2 regions of the Serratia sp. TSA_130.1 genome follow, and region 2 is predicted to be linked to the other one. Evidence: predicted binding sites of a transcription regulator. Region 2 holds the regulator's gene; the other holds the start of a gene.

Region 1 (5,504 bases), on a different contig from region 2:
ATGGCGCTGGTCGGCGTGGTGGCCGGCGCCGGCGGGCCGCTGTTTTTGTGGTTGATGACCGCCAGCGGTCGCGCCTTCCGATCGCTGCGCCTGAAGCCGCCATTGCAGCTGGCGTTGGGCGGCCTGATCGTCGGGCTGCTTTCGCTGCTGTTTCCGCAAGTGTGGGGCAATGGCTACAGCGTGGTGCAGGCGCTGCTGATCGCGCCGCCGGGGGTGTTGCTGCTGGGCGCGATCCTGGTGTGTAAACTGTTGGCAATCCTCGCCAGCAGCGGCTCGGGCGCGCCCGGCGGGGTCTTCACCCCGACGCTGTTCGTCGGCGCCGCGCTCGGATCGATAATCGGTCAGCTGTTCGGCCTGTGGCCGGGCATGGATGCGGCGGTGCCGCTGCTGCTGGCGCTGACCGGCATGGCCACCCTGCTGGCCGCCACCACCCATGCGCCGATCATGGCGGCGCTGATGGTGTTTGAAATGACCGGCGAATACGCGCTGCTGCCCGGCATTCTGCTCGCCTGCGTGATCGCCACCACCGTGTCGCGCGGCCTGCGGCCGATCTCGGTGTACCACACGGCGCCGCTGCCCAAGCGCGAGGTTTAGAACTCACCCTGCTGCAATATTTTCCTGAACTGCGGGCACTGCAGGTGCTCGGGTTCAGGGCAATCAACCATGTGCCGCAGCCCGTCGCGCACCTGTATCAGGCGCTGGATATGGCGATCCAACTCATCCGCCCGCGCCGCCAGCAACACGCGATTGAGCGCGATTTTGCCCCGTTCGTCAAATAAGGCGCTCATCTCATCCAACGTAAAACCGGCCAGGCGCGCGAGGGCGATCAACCGCAGTTGATCGAGCACCCCGGCGGCGTATTGACGGCGCAAACCGTGGCGGCCTATCGACGCGATCAGCCCCTTTTTCTCGTAATGCCGCAGCGCAGAAGGCGCGACTCCGCTCAGGCGCGCCACCGCGCCGATATCCAGTTCTTTTGCCATTGACTTGAAGCCGACTTTAAGTTGCACACTGTGCGCACCTTATCACGTCACTGAGCCAAGGACACCCCTATGACCCCCGATTTGTTATTGCGCATTCTGTTAACCGGCGCCGGCGCCACCCTCTGCATGGATTTGTGGGCGTTGCTGCTGAAGCGGCGCTTCGGCATCCCTTCCCTCGATTACGCGCTGGTGGGCCGCTGGTTTCTCGGCATGTTCGACGGCCGCTGGTTTCACGCCACCATCGTCACGGCGCCGCCGCGCCAGGGTGAGAGAAAAATCGGCTGGATACTGCACTACGCCATCGGCTTGGCGTTCGCCTTTATCCCGCTCGGTTTGGCGGGCATCGAGTGGTATGCGGCGCCGGAACCGCGCATCGCGCTGTTGAGCGGCTGGCTGAGCCTGGCGGCGCCGTTTCTGGTGATGCAGCCCGCGCTGGGCTTTGGCGTGGCGGCGGCGAAAACCGCCAATCCGCGCAGAGCGCGGCTCCTCAGCCTGCTCACCCACACGGTGTATGGGCTGGGCCTGCTGATCGCCGCCCGATTGTTGGCGACGTTCTGCGCCTGAATGGGCTACAGCAACGTGGAAATATCGAGGTAGTGCGCCAGTTCGCGCTGCTCCGCGCGCGGCAGATACGGAATTTCACCCAGCAGCGGCGCGGAAATGCGCTGCTGCAGCGCCGTGATGGTTTCGGCATAGTGTGCCAACCCCGGATTGATGCGGTTGGCCACCCAGCCCAGCAGCGGCAGGCCGTCATTGATGATCGACTGCGCGGTCAGCAGCGCATGGCTGACGCAGCCCAGCTTGATGCCCACCACCAACACCACCGGCAGTTGCTCCTGCACCACCCATTCGGCGTACGGCCGCAGATCGTTCATCAGCACGCGCCAGCCGCCGCTGCCCTCCACCACCACCGTATCGGCTTTGGCGGACAGATCGCGCAGGCCGCTGCTCATCAGGCCGTAGTTGATGTCCTCGGTGGCATGCGCATGAAACACCTCATCCAGACAGGTGATGGGATTGATCTCCTCATAGCACAGCGGCAAGGTGGAAGATGCCTGCAACACCAAAGCGTCTTTATTGCGGATGCCCTCGCTGGTTTCCTGGCAGCGCGCGGCGATCGGCTTGTAGCCCGCGACCGAGCGGCCATCGGCGGCCAGCGCCTGCATCAACCCGCGGGAAACCACGGTTTTACCGACGTCGGTATCCGTGCCTGTCACAAATAAACGCTTCAACATGAATAAAATGCCCCAGAATGCCCCGTTAACAATGTATCGCCGCACCGGCGGCGAAGAAGTCTTGCGGAAAAATTCTAGGGGATGCCGCCACGTAGGGGCTTGAGGTAGCTCAATCTTTTGCAGGATTAATAAGAAGTTCTGATGTTAGCCTTGCAGCAGCTGCACCAGCAATGAACCGTTATACAGCGCCTCTTTCACCAGCGCCGCGCCGGGCATGGTGCCCTGATTGAAGAACTGCGTGGATTCAACCTTGACCTGCTCGCTGTAGGCCGGCAGCGCCTGCTGGCGAATGCAAGAGGCGATGGCCGGGTGCAGGATCTCCGCCGCGCGGTTGAGCGGCGAACCCACCAGGATCTTCTCCGGATTGAACAGGTTGACCATGATAGCCAGAATGCGCCCCACGCTGTGGCCGACGCCGAGGATGATGTCCCGCGCCAGTTGATCGCCCGCCAGCGCGGCGTCGCACAGCGATTCAACGGTCAGCGGCGCGCCGTGCAGGCTGGAGCTCATCGAGCCGCTCAGCCGCTGCTGGGCGATCTCCAGCATGTTCTCGATGCTGGCCACGGTCTCGAGGCAGCCGTGGTTGCCGCAGTAACAGCGTTTGCCGTAAGGATCGACCTGGGTGTGGCCGATCTCCACCACGCTGTGGCTGCCGGCATGCAGCACGTGGCCGCCGGTGATCACACCGGCGCCGACGTTGTGGTCGATCACCACCTGAATCACGTTCTGGCTGCCGCGCGAGGCGCCGTACAACGCCTCGGCCATGGTCCAGGCGCTGATGTCGTGTTGCAAATAGACGGGCAGACCGGTCCGGGTTTCCAGCGCCGGGCCGAGCGGCATCTCCAGCACGTCGTAAAACGGCATGCGGTGCACCACGCCCGACTGCACGTCGATAATGCCCGGCAGCGTAATGGCGATCGCCGTCAACCGTTCCAGCTTGCTTTGGTGGCGAATAAAGAATTGATCGACTTCGGTCAGGATGCGTTTCAGCAGCGGTTCGGGATCTTCGGCCGCCAGCGGCAGCAGCTCTTCCACCACCAATTTGCTGCTCAGATCGCGCAGCGCCAGCGTGATGCTGCCGCGGCTGATGCGGGCGGACAGGTAGTGCCAGGCCTCGGTGTCCAGCACCAGCCCCACCGCCGGGCGGCCCCGGCTGCCGATTTCCTGGTACTCGGTTTCCTTGACCAGATGGGCTTCCAGCAGTTCACGCACGATCTTGGTGATGCTGGCGGGCGCCAGCTGTGCGCGTTTTGACAGTTCGATGCGCGAAATCGGGCCCAGTTGATCGATTAGCCGATAAACCGCCCCCGCATTGGTCTGTTTGATTTGATCAATATGCCCAGGCTGCCCAACCGCAATCACAAACCGGCTCCTACTATTTTTCGCGCTTCTAAATAAAGACTAGGGGTTATGGTGGGGCTTTTGTCATACAGCGTCAACTATTTGATTCGTTATGTGATTTGCTGCACAAATTCCTCGCAATTTCAGCGCGAATTGATTTTTATTTGCCCAATCTCAACGTCATTTCAGCATCAACGCCATCAGCGCCTGCGCCGCGGCGGTCAGCGGCCGTCGGCGGTGATGCACCAGCCACACTTCGGTCGTGGCGTCCGGCTCCGCCAGCGGCAAATAACGCACGCCGTCCACCCGCACCCGGGCGAAAGATGCCGGCAGAATCGAGACCCCCAATCCGGCGGAGACCAAACCGATGATGGTCATCGCTTCCCCCACTTCCTGAGTGATATACGGGGTAATGCCGGCCTTGCCGAGCAGCAGCAGAATTTCGTCATACAGCGCCGTGCCCACTTCGCGCGAGAAGAACACGAACGGCTCCTGCGCCAGGTGTTGAAAACGCAGCGCGCCGCCGGGCGTTTCCGCCAGCGGATGCCCCTCCGGCACCACCGCCACCAGCGGTTCGCGCAGCAGCAGCTGATAGTGCAGCGCTTCCGGCAGCCGCGTGTTGCGCATTACCCCCAGATCCAGCTCACCGTTCAGCAGCGGTTCGATCTGCTGTTTGGTGTTGATTTCGCGCATCTTGATGTGCACCTGCGGAGAATGCTGACGGAAAGCGCGCAGGCTGCGCGCCACCACGCCGATAAACGGTGCGGAAGAGGTAAAGCCGATGGTCATTTCCCCCAGTTCGCCGCGATCCAGGCGCGCCGCCTTTTCCGCCGCGCGGCCGACCTGATCGAGCACCTGATAGGCTTCTTTGAGGAACATCTCCCCGGCCTGCGTCAAGCTGACGTTGCGATTGTTGCGCGCCAGCAGCCGCGCGCCGACCATATCCTCCAGCGCCTGGATTTGCTGGCTGAGCGGCGGCTGGGAGATACGCAGCCGCTCCGCGGCGCGGCCAAAATGCAGCTCTTCCGCCACGGCGATAAAGTAACGCAGGTGTCTCAACTCGATATTCATATTTAAAAAGTCTTAATTGTAATTATTAATATATTAGACAAAAAAATCGCCGCTCCCTATCATTTTGTTATCTGCAAAGTGTCTGTTTATCTCCCCGAAGTTCGGTAAGGAAACGCTGTGACAACCCCTGTGCGTTCTGCGGCCGTGATGCCGTCGACGCTGGCCGCCAACGATGACGCGGCCGCTGCGCCAAAAGTAAAACGCTCCACCCTCAACAACAAACTCCCCTATATCGAACGCGGCACGCCGCAGTTTATGCGCGTAACGCTGGCGCTGTTTTCCGCCGGGCTGGCGACCTTCGCGTTGCTTTACTGCGTGCAGCCGATCCTGCCGGTGCTGTCGCAAGATTTCGGCGTCTCGCCGGCCGAAAGCAGCCTGTCGCTCTCGGTCTCTACCGGCCTGCTGGCGATCGGCCTGATGTTCACCGGGCCGCTGTCCGACGCCATCGGCCGTAAGTCGGTGATGGTGGTGGCGCTGTTGCTGGCGGCAGTCTGCACGCTGATTTGCGCCTTTATGACCAGCTGGCACGGCATTTTGCTGATGCGCGCGTTGATCGGCCTGTCGCTGAGCGGCGTGGCGGCGGTCGGCATGACCTATCTCAGCGAAGAGATCCATCCCAGCTTCGTCGCCTTCTCGATGGGGTTGTACATCAGCGGCAATTCGATCGGCGGCATGAGCGGCCGCCTGGTGACCGGGGTGTTGACCGACTTCTTCTCCTGGCGCGTCTCACTCGGGGTCATCGGTCTGTTCGCCCTCGCCGCCGCCTTCATGTTCTGGCGCATTCTGCCAGCTTCGCGGCATTTTCGCGCCAGCTCACTGCGCCCCCGCACGCTGCTGATCAACTTCAAACTGCATTGGCACGATAAGGGGCTGC
Region 2 (5,504 bases):
CACCACCAGCGTGGCGTTCCGCAAAATCTTCCAACAGCTCAACATTCGCGCCGCCGAGCTGGAGGGCGACAGCTTCCACCGCTACACCCGGCCGGAAATGGACGCGGCGATCCGCAAGGCGCGCGATCTGGGTAGACACATCAGCTATTTCGGCCCCGAGGCCAACGACTTCGGCCTGCTGCAGCAGAGCTTTATCGAGTACGGCAAAAACGGCACCGGCCGTTCGCGCAAGTACCTGCACACCTACGACGAAGCGGTGCCCTACAATCAGGTGCCGGGCACCTTCACCCCGTGGGAGCCGCTGCCGGCGCCGACCGACGTGCTGTTCTACGAGGGGCTGCACGGCGGTGTGGTCACCGAGCACCATGACGTGGCCAACCACGTCGATCTGCTGGTCGGCGTGGTGCCGATCGTCAACCTGGAGTGGATACAGAAGCTGATCCGCGATACCGGCGAACGCGGCCACTCCCGCGAGGCGGTGATGGATTCGGTGGTGCGTTCGATGGAAGACTACATCAACTACATCACGCCGCAGTTCTCGCGCACCCACATCAACTTCCAGCGCGTACCGACGGTGGATACTTCCAACCCGTTCGCCGCCAAAGCCATTCCCTCACTGGATGAAAGCTTCGTGGTGATCCACTTCCGCGGGCTGGATCAGATTGACTTCCCCTATTTGCTGGCGATGCTGCAGGGCTCGTTTATCTCGCACATCAATACGTTAGTGGTGCCGGGCGGCAAGATGGGGCTGGCGATGGAGCTGATCATGGCGCCGCTGGTACAGCGGCTGCTGGAAGGCAAGAAGATCGAATAAACGCGTTGAGCGCGGCGGCGGGCCGCGCTCCGTCTCGATTACGCCGGCTGGCGGATCTCGAAGCTGTGGGTCACCGTGGCGGCCTTGTTGAGCATCAGCGCCACCGAGCAGTACTTCTCCGCCGACAGGTTCACCGCTCGCTCTACGATTTTGTCGGTCAGATCCTGGCCGGTGACGATGAAGTGCAGGTTGATATGGGTGAACAACCGCGGGGCTTCTGCACGGCGCTCGGAGGTCAGCTTCACCTCGCAGTCGCGCACGTCGTTGCGCCCTTTTTGCAGGATGGACACCACGTCGATCGCGCTGCAGCCACCCACCGACATCAGCACCATCTCCATCGGGCTGGGCGCTTTATCGCCGGCGTTGCCGTCCATCAGCACCTGGTGGCCGGAGGCCGATTCACCCAAAAACGTTAACCCTTCCACCCACTTAACTCTTGCCTGCATTCTGGTCACTCCGGTTGATTTCTTAAAATCAGAGTACGCTTTCGCATAGAAACAGGCAACGTAACCTGATGCTAATCATGCTGAAGCGAGACAACACGAGACACCCGCCTTACTCTGTGCTACAAACAGAGCCGCAATAAATCTTTCCGGGACACTGAATTTCAGGGAAACGCCCAGAGAAAGGCTCCTTTACCGGTATGTTAACAGAATGTAGCTTGCAGCGCTTACGGCAAGTTAATATGCTAGAGCGACAGCGTATTTTTATGACACGCCTCAAAACTTGCCGGTAGCCCTCGCTCATAACTGCGGCTACAGGCGGGTTTTACAGGGAACTCTGACCCCTGTGACACAAGGCAGCGATAACAACAGAGGATAACAGCGAATGGTTCTCGGCAAACCGCAAACAGACCCTACTCTCGAATGGTTCCTGTCTCATTGCCATATCCACAAATATCCATCGAAGAGTACGCTGATTCACCAAGGTGAAAAGGCCGAAACGCTTTACTACATCGTGAAAGGCTCCGTCGCGGTGCTGATCAAGGATGAAGAAGGTAAAGAGATGATCCTGTCCTACCTCAACCAGGGGGATTTCATCGGCGAGCTCGGATTGTTCGAAGAAGGTCAGGAGCGCAGCGCCTGGGTTCGCGCCAAAACCGCCTGTGAAGTGGCCGAAATTTCCTACAAGAAATTCCGCCAGTTGATCCAGGTTAACCCGGACATCCTGATGCGTCTGTCCGCCCAAATGGCGAGCCGCCTGCAGGTCACTTCCGAAAAAGTGGGCAACCTCGCCTTCCTGGACGTCACCGGCCGCATCGCGCAAACCCTGCTGAATCTGGCGAAGCAACCCGACGCCATGACTCACCCGGACGGCATGCAGATCAAGATCACCCGCCAGGAAATCGGCCAGATCGTCGGCTGCTCGCGTGAAACCGTTGGCCGTATTCTGAAAATGCTGGAAGACCAAAACCTGATTTCCGCCCACGGCAAGACCATTGTCGTCTACGGCACCCGTTAATCCCTGAAGAAACGGCGCAATCTGCGCCGTTTTTTTGTCTGCTCTCTGCCATGTGGCGCCGCCTGATTTACCACCCGGAAGTCAACTACGCACTGCGACAAACGCTGGTGTTGTGCCTGCCGGTGCTGTTTGGCCTGCTGATTGGCCAGCTGCAGCTCGGCCTGATGTTCTCTCTGGTGCCCGCCTGCTGCAATATCGCCGGTCTGGACACGCCGCATAGGCGCTTCTTTAAACGGCTGATCGTCGGCGGTGCGCTGTTTGCCCTCAGCAGCCTGCTGCTGCAACAAGCCCTGCTGTGGCACGTGCCGCTGCCGGCGCTGATGCTGGGCCTGGCGCTGCTGCTCGGCGTCACCGGCGAAATCAGCCCGCTGCACGCCCGGCTGTTGCCGGCGGCGCTGGTGGCCGCCATCTTCTCCCTCAGCATGGCCGGCACCGTGCCTCTCTGGCAGGCGCCGCTGCTGTACGCGATCGGCACCGCCTGGTACGGCTTATTCACCTGGTTCTGGTTCCGGCTGTGGAAAGAGCAGCCGATGCGCGAGACGCTGAGCCAGCTCTATCTGGAACTGGCGGACTACTTCGAAGCCAAATACTCGCTGCTGACTCAGCACACCGATCCGCAGACCGCTCTGCCGCCGCTGCTGGTGCGCCAGCAAAAGGTGATGGATCTGATCAGCCTGCTGTACCAACAGCTTAATTTCCTGCCGCACGCCAACAACCTCGATCAAAAGCGTCTGCAACGCGCCTTTCAGGTGGCGATGGATCTGCAGGAGCACATCACCGTCAGCCTGCACTTGCCGGAGGAAGTACAAAAACTGATGGAGCAGAGCCAGGCCGAAGCGATCATTCGCCGCAACGCTCAGGTGATCGCCGGGCGGCTGCGCGTGGTGGCGCACGATATTCTCTACCATCAACATTCGAAGCGCTTTTCCATGACGCACGAACTGGCGGCGCTGGAAAAAATGGCGGCGCAGCATCCCGACAACCCGGTCGGCCAGTTTTGTTACTACCATTTCAGCCGCATTGCCCGCCTGCTGCGCACCCAGCATCCGCTGTACCGCCGCGATTTGATGCCCAGCCAGCATCGCCTGCCGTTTTGGCCGGCGTTGGCCAGCTACCTGTCGTTCAAATCCACGGCGCTGCGCAACGCCGCGCGGCTGGGGGTGACGCTGGCGGTCGGCAGCAGCCTGGGGGCGGTATTCAATCTGCCGAAGCCGTACTGGATACTGCTCACCATCATGCTGGTGAGCCAAAACGGCTATAACGCCACCCGGGTGCGTATTCAGCACCGTGCGCTCGGCACGATCGCCGGTTTGTTGCTGGCGGCCGGGCTGTTGCAGCTGCAATTACCGGAAGCAGAAACACTGAGCATCATGCTGATGATCACGCTGTTGGCCTACCTGGTTTCGCGCAAGAACTACGGGCTGTCGGTGATTGGCTTTACGGTCACGGCGGTTTACACCCTGCAGCTGCTGGCGCTGAACGGCTCGCATTTTTTGGTGCCGCGTCTGATCGATACGCTGATCGGCTGCGTGCTGGCGTTCGGCGGCACCATTTGGCTGTGGCCGCAGTGGCAAAGCGGGCTGCTGCGCAAGAATGCCCATCAGGCGCTGGAAAACGATCAAGCCGCGCTGCGGCTGATGCTGAAGCAACCGGAGCCGGACGCCACCGCGTTGGCCTATGCCCGCATGCAGGTCAACCAGGCGCACAATGCGCTGTTCACTTCGCTCAATCAGGCGATGCAGGAACCGGGGTTCGCCTCGAACTATCTGGCGGACATGCGGCTGTGGGTCACTCACAGCCAGTTCATCGTCGAACACCTGAACGCCATGACCATCCTGGCGCGCGAGCACTACATGCTGACGCCGAAGCTGGCGGAAGCGTATCTGCAAACCTGTGAAATCGCGCTGCAAAGCTGCCAGCAGCGGTTGGAATACGACGGCCCGAGCAGTGACAACAGCGGCATCATGCAGCCGCCGGATCTGCATCCGGAGATGCCCGTCACCGAGATGGAACGTCATTTGCGGCGTATTCTGTCGCACCTGAGCGTCATGCACACCATTTCGTCGCTGGCCTGGCGCCAGCGCCCGCACCACGGCATCTGGCTCAAGCGTAAACTGCGCGATCAATAAGGGCGCGGCATGCCGCGCCCCGTTATTCGCCGCAGGTGCTTCAGGCGTTGATCACATCCTGCACCGCCAGCTCGAACAGCGCCATGCCGGCCTCGATGTCCTGCAGCTCCACCACCAGCGACGGCGCAAAGCGGATCACGTTCGGCCCGGCGTTGAGGATCATCAGCCCACGCGCGGCGGCGGCGGTGAGGAAATCGCGCGCTCTGCCGTGATAATGCGGCGTCAGCTCGGCGCCGATCAGCAACCCCATGCCGCGAATGGCGGTGAAAATACCGTATTTATCGCCGATATTCTGCAAAGACTGTACATACAGCGCATGGCGCTGCTCGATGCCGCTCAGCACCTCCGGCGTATTGATCACATCCAGCGCCGCCTCCGCCACCGCGCAGGCCAGCGGGTTGCCGCCATAGGTGGTGCCGTGAGTGCCCACCTGCATCACCGACGCAATCTCTTCGGTAGTCAGCATGGCGCTCACCGGGAAACCGCCGCCCAGCGCCTTGGCGGTGGTGAGAATGTCCGGCGTCACGCCATAATGCATATAGGCGAACAGCTTGCCGCTGCGCCCCATACCGCTTTGCACTTCATCGAACACCAGCAGCGCCTGATGTTGGTCGCACAGTTTGCGCACGCCTTTAAGGAAGTCGGCGTCGACCGGCGTAATGCCGCCCTCGCCCTGAATCGGCTCCATCACCACCGCGCAGGTGTGGTCGTCCATCACCGCTTTCACCGCCGCCAGATCGTTGAACGGCACGTGCACGATGTCGGCCGGCTTCGGCCCGAACCCGTCGGAATATTTGGCCTGCCCGCCCACCGACACGGTGAACAGCGTGCGGCCGTGAAACGCGTTATAGAAGGCGATGATTTTGGTTTTATAGGGGCTGTGGCGGGTGATAGCGTAATGACGCGCCAGTTTGAACGCCGCCTCGTTGGCCTCTGCGCCGGAGTTGGCGAAGAACACCCGATCGGCGAAGGTGGCGTCGATCAATTTGCTCGCCAGGCGCAGCGCCGGTTCATTGGTGAAGACGTTGCTGGTATGCCACAAGGTTTCGCCCTGGCGTTTGAGCGCCTCGACCAGCGCCGGATGGCAGTGCCCCAGCGCC

What was found. The regulator CRP, encoded in region 2, controls carbon source genes, mostly activating them, when cyclic AMP is high. The targets are predictions, from matches to a motif close to ATGTGANNNNNNTCACAT.
Region 1: the regulator CRP is predicted to act here: its motif matches at 3,672-3,689, upstream of mlc (sugar metabolism global transcriptional regulator Mlc).

The regions. Positions count from the first base shown of each region.
Region 1 covers NZ_JBQZFS010000004.1:193,181-198,684, forward strand. Annotated here, with positions in the region: gene clcB (voltage-gated ClC-type chloride channel ClcB) at 1-594, shown strand, start outside; gene ACUTQY_RS16520 (helix-turn-helix domain-containing protein) at 591-983, opposite strand; gene ACUTQY_RS16525 (DUF2938 family protein) at 1,053-1,547, shown strand; gene bioD (dethiobiotin synthase) at 1,553-2,218, opposite strand; gene mlc (sugar metabolism global transcriptional regulator Mlc) at 2,363-3,580, opposite strand; gene ACUTQY_RS16540 (LysR substrate-binding domain-containing protein) at 3,740-4,630, opposite strand; gene ACUTQY_RS16545 (MFS transporter) at 4,778-5,504, shown strand, end outside.
Region 2 covers NZ_JBQZFS010000008.1:45,598-51,101, forward strand. Annotated here, with positions in the region: gene ACUTQY_RS21980 (phosphoribulokinase) at 1-814, shown strand, start outside; gene ACUTQY_RS21985 (OsmC family protein) at 853-1,260, opposite strand; gene crp (cAMP-activated global transcriptional regulator CRP) at 1,643-2,275, shown strand; gene ACUTQY_RS21995 (YccS/YhfK family putative transporter) at 2,326-4,404, shown strand; gene argD (bifunctional acetylornithine/succinyldiaminopimelate transaminase) at 4,445-5,504, opposite strand, start outside.